Regions from separate parts of the Pseudoalteromonas sp. TAB23 genome, predicted to be linked through region 2. Evidence: riboswitches for the same ligand, from Rfam matches in the RefSeq annotation. Region 2 holds a riboswitch; the other holds the start of a gene.

Region 1 (3,472 bases), on a different contig from region 2:
TAATAAATACAGTTAAAACTGGTAGCTTGCACCTGCAAAAAAGCGACGCTCTGGCGTGTTGTAGTAATACACTTCACCCGTTGTAAAATCAGTGTTTGAATCAACAGCGTTATATTCTTTATCAAATAAGTTTTCTACACGAAGCGAAACTTCAATATGTTCATTTACTTGATAATTACCCGCTAAGTTCCAAAGCGTGTATGATCCTAAACGCGTCACAGCACCTTGTCGGTCGCTACGGTATTGCATGTCTAAGCTTGCGTCAAAAGCACCAAACTGTTTTGCAAGTTCCCAGTTAAAAGTACGTTTAGCAACATTACGCAACTCTGCGCCCGTTTCTTCGTCTTCAGCGCTTAAGTAAGCAAAATTAAGGTTGCTATCAAAACCAAAAAACTGCTGAGATAAGCTAAATTCAACCCCTTCGTAGCGTGCTTCATTCAAGTTGATAGGAAAAAAGTTAGAATCTAAAGATATCTTATCTTCAATATCATTTCTAAAAATAGCAACGTCAATACTTGCTATATCAAAATCTACATTTAACCCAATCTCTTGATTTAATGATTTCTCAGGCTCTAAATCAGGATTAGATGAAGGTGGAAAACCAGGAAAAGCCGGAAAGTATAAATCGTTAAATGTAGGTGCTTTAAAGCCAGTGCTTTGGCTTATGCGGAACGTGGCGTCTTCAGATAAATGATAACCCGCAGCGGCTGTATATGTTGTTTCATCACCAAACTGTTCATCATCGTCTTGGCGAATTGTTAAATTAGCTAACACTTTTTCAGCATTGTAATAAGCCCCAACAAATACAGCTAATACATCACGCTCTTGCATATCATACTGCGTTGAACTGTGCGATACATCATCGTTGTACCAGTTAACACCACCGCTAATATTAAGCTCTTCAGATAGTATATATTGACCGTTATAATCAAATTGCACACGTTTAGTTATAAAATCATTTACACCAAATGCTGAGGTATCGTGAGAATCATCTGTTGAAATAGCAATATCAATACTGTGCGATTGGTTAGTGTAGTTTTTACTCCAACCTGCAGAAAGCTGATAGTTTTTAAAATCACCTGTTTCTATAGTACTTGTGGCTGGACTAAAGCGACTGTCGTAATCTGCATAGCCTTCACTGTATTGGCCTAAAAACTTAAAGTCGCCGTAATGTGCATCGGTGTAGTTTATTTTAAAACCAAGGTTTTTATTTTCATAGCCATCTTCATCTGGTGCTACGCCTTGCAGTGCATCAAAGTTATCTGTTTTTTCAAAGCCTGCGTTAAATGCTGTTGTTATATCATCTGATTTTACAGAGCCTGCAACTTGATAATTTTGATAAGAGTCAGAACCAAATGTAGCGCTTAGGGATAAGTTATCCGACTCACGCGTAATAATATTAATAACACCAGCGAGTGCATCAGAGCCATAAACAGCCGCGCGAGAGCCCTTAATAATTTCAATGCGTTCAATACTATTTAAAGGGACATTATTTAATGCTTTTTGACCAAGTGTTGCTGAGCCTGTACGTACACCGTCAATCAAAATTAGCGTATCGCCAGAGCCAGTACCACGAAGTGACACACCTGTATTTTGGCCAAAACCACCGTTTGGATTAACCTGAAAACCAACTCGCGTGCTTAATAAGGTTGGTAAATCGCGTACGTTGCTTGCTTCTATTTCTGCACGCTCAATAACATTTACACTTGCTAAAACGTCATTGATTGATTGCTCAAATTTATTAGCTGTAACGGTTATTTTTTCAATTGATTGCTCTGCGCCAGACACAGAAAATGAAAGCGCAGCAGAAATAGCAACGCCTAAAGTTGTTTTGTTTAACATGATGTCCCCTACCTTTGCCCACCGCAAAGATTTAAGTAAGTAAGATTGCATCAAGGCCGGTCTCCGGACTCAGTAAGCACATCAAAATATGCAATACTTTACCGTTGCGGGGGCAGTGTTGGGCTTGTAGTCATCATGAAAACGCACCAACTTCCCGATTATCCTGCTAAAAAAATCATTACATGAAGTGGCTAGCAAGCACCTTGAAAATATGTCGCTATTGTGAGTATTTTGTTTACAAATGTCAATGGACGTCTATACAGCTAAAAACCTTTAAAATGCAGTTAGGGGCTAGTATAGTTTGAAGAAACTCCATATTTATCAAGTAGCTTCTGAAGTTGTATTTGTGCAGTAGGTAAGCTTAGTATTTCATCCATTTTATTACTAGTGATCTTATTTGATTTAGAGTTAACTAAAAAGTGCGTTTTATAAACGGCATCTGGTACGTTACTTTTATAGAGTAAATCCATATTAAAAGTATTTTGATTTTTAAAATATTGGTAAGCAATATTATTTAAAACACCTACTTCCGCGCGCTTTAATAGCAGCATTTTAACCACATTGAATTCATCAATGGTTAAACTTACCTGATGTTCCTCACTTAAAAATTCGGCATCGGTATTAAATCCAGCAAATTGATACGAGTACCCCAATACCCCAACCTTTGTTAATGACGTAATGTCGTCAAAGTAAGCTTGCTCATTTGTATTTTCTTTAAGCGTATAAAGCTCATTTTTGGTAATGGTATAAAATTCGGTTTTTTTAATATTCTCTTGCGCTGATTGTGGGATCCATTGCAGTGCCATTAAAAATAAAACATCAAAATTATTTTTTTCAACTGACAAAGCAAGCCTTTTTACAGGTAGAGACTCAAGTACGAAGTTAAACTCCTGCTGTGCGCCGTTTAAAATCTTAATAAACTCAGGAGCAAAACCCTGTTTTTTTTGCGCATTAATAATAATGGGAAAGTAGCCATCTTCAACCAGTACATCAATATCAACTGTTTTTGATAAGCTTGGTTTGGTAAATGTAAGCAAAACAAATAACAAAAATAATTGATGACGTTTCATTTTAATACCTTCTAGTGTGAAGTACTTAATTGCATGTGATTAAATATAATAGCTTAAATATCAAAAAGGAGATTAATACATACGGGAGTATCTAGGCAATAAAGAGGGATAATAGTGAGATATTTAAAAAGAGTAAGTAGCTTCAATCTGTCTGTAAGTATAAACAGATTAAAGCATGCTTAATTTAAAACTATTTATTAATTAATCGCGGAAATTTTTAAACTGAAAAGGCTGACCTAGCTCAGCACTGCGCACTACTTGCATAGCCTCTTGAAGATCGTCACGTTTTTTACCCGTTACACGTACTTCTTCGCCTTGGATAGCAGCTTGAACTTTAACTTTAGAGTCTTTAATGGCTTTAACTACTTTTTTAGCCATGTCCTTTTCGATACCTTGCTTTAAGCCAACGTTACGAAATACATTTTTACCTGCACGGGTAATATCTTGAAGCTCTAAGCTTGATACATCCATACCACGCTTAGATATTTTGTTAGCTAAAATATCAAATAATTGCATAACCTGAGAGTCTGCTTCAGCTTTAAGCTTAATTGTTTTGTCAT
Region 2 (2,133 bases):
CGCTCCAATAAAGCAACAGGCTGGTAAACGCACTAAATAAAAACGACAGAGCAACGCCAGCTAATAGCATTGATTCTACCTGTGCACTTTGCTGCCTACCTGCAATAAGTATTAATAAACTCATAGCGAGTAAGCTGCCCAGCAGTGCTGCTGCAGATAGCATAAAGCCTGCGCTAATGCCTGCTAATGCCATAAGTAACACCACGCCAAATGAGGCACCCGACGATATACCAAATAAGTAAGGATCGGCTAAAGGGTTGCGCGTTACCGTTTGTAAAATAAGCCCCGCAATTGCTAAGCCAGAGCCTGCTAAAAAGGCGAGTAATGTGCGTGGCATTCTTAGCTCGTAAATAATACGCGTATTAAAAGACGCATCATTTGAGAGTAAAAAGCTATTAAATACATCTTGAAGTGAGGTATCTGCTGCACCAAAACTAAGTGCTGCAAATAAGCTAAATAAAGCAGCTGAAGCACTTATAAATAGCGCAAGTGATTGGCGAGTATTAACTGCGCTCATATTATTTGTAACCATAAAAGTAAGTGATATGAGGGATGCTATTTCCCGACTTCGATATTTGCGGGTGGTTATTTACTTGGGCGCAGACACCAAAAACGTCGCCTAGCATGTTTTCGGTTAATACCTCACTTGGCATGCCTGTATGTGTAATTTCACCGTTTTTAATAACCACTAGTTCATCGCACATTGCAGAGGCTAAGTTTAAATCATGAAACGATGCAAACACCGTTACGCCCAACGATTTAGCAAGCTCCATAACCTGTATTTGGTATCTAACATCTAAATGGCTAGTTGGCTCGTCCATTATTAACAGTTGAGGTTGCTGGACTATGGCGCGGGCTATCAAGGCACGTTGCTTTTCACCGCCCGAAAGTGACTCAAAGCTTTGCTCACTATGATCTACCAACCCGACTGTATTGATTGCTTGAATGATTTTTTGTTTATCAATGTTAGTTATTGAGCTAAATAGCGATTTATGAGGCGTTAGCCCAAGCGCAATAACATCAAATACGCTTAAGTTAAATTGCGACGGGGTTTCTTGTAAAACAACCGCTACTTTTTTTGCGTACTCATCGCTTTTTAGCTGCCAAATGTCGGTGTTGTTAAACTCTACAATGCCATCACTAGGTTTATTAAAACGATATAGACAACGCAATAAACTCGATTTACCTGCGCCATTAGGGCCAATTAAACCAACAAATTTACCTGTGGTTATTTTAAGGTTTATTTTTTTGAGAATCGTTTTATTGCCAATATCCCACGATACGTTTTTAACGTTTAGTAATGGTGTATTTAATGGCGTTTGAGTGTGCAATAGTCAGTCCTAGGCTAGGTTAAACTCACTAAAAATGCGATAAAAATACTAATGCACTACAAGAAAAAATGAGTAAACCCGCTCGTTAAAAGAATTCATACCAATTGCATTAAATTAGTGATTTATTATAGCGACAAATAAATAGCTTAATAACAAGGCGGAAATTATGACATATAGTTGTTCTATATGAATAATTTTTAACGAAGTTAGTAAGTTATTTAATTCGCTAGAAAGATCATGTTTTTAATAAAATTGGTATTATACCATTTGTATCTGACTTAAAGCTTTGCGCTAATTACAGTTGCGGGAACAGTCGAGGACTCGCACCTCATTCCAAATGAAGCTCTATTATGGGCGGCTAAGTAAATAATTTAAAGCAAAAAAAACCGCACTCAAAAGAGCGCGGTTAAAAAGGGAGTGTTTTAACTAATCGTTAAAACTTGTATTCCATACCTAAGCCTACGTAGTCTTGGTCAACGTTGTTGTCCATATCGAAGCTTGAATAAAAACCAAATACTTTAATATTTTTATTTAATTTGTGATCAAGACCAACTGAAATTGCTGACTTATCGTCGCTGTCGTCAAAGTCCATATCTTGGTATTGCACTTTAAATGTGTTGTTACCCATGCTGTAAGCAGCATTTAGCAAGTAACCATCAGCTTCTGCGCTGCCATCTACTGCTTCTTGTGTTTGGTACATTGCGCCCAATTTAAAGTTTTCAACTTTACCTTGGATTGATGCACGCACTACGTCGTAGCCATTTACTTCACTATCGGCTGCAATAGAGGCGTATACAGCGCT

The links. A riboswitch is a leader RNA that binds a small molecule or an ion and turns the genes downstream of it on or off. The one in region 2 is predicted to bind cobalamin.
Region 1: another riboswitch for cobalamin. It lies ahead of L654_RS0121375 (TonB-dependent receptor); the one in region 2 lies ahead of L654_RS0105780 (ABC transporter ATP-binding protein).

The regions. Positions count from the first base shown of each region.
Region 1 covers NZ_AUTP01000324.1:51,360-54,831, reverse strand. The annotation lists gene L654_RS0121375 (TonB-dependent receptor) at 13-1,842, opposite strand; cobalamin riboswitch at 1,879-2,063, opposite strand; gene L654_RS0121370 (hypothetical protein) at 2,127-2,912, opposite strand; gene L654_RS0121365 (YajQ family cyclic di-GMP-binding protein) at 3,114-3,472, opposite strand, start outside.
Region 2 covers NZ_AUTP01000146.1:6,675-8,807, reverse strand. The annotation lists partial or broken gene L654_RS01000000125585 (iron ABC transporter permease) at 1-517, opposite strand, end outside; gene L654_RS0105780 (ABC transporter ATP-binding protein) at 519-1,331, opposite strand; cobalamin riboswitch at 1,578-1,712, opposite strand; gene L654_RS0105775 (porin) at 1,765-2,133, opposite strand, start outside.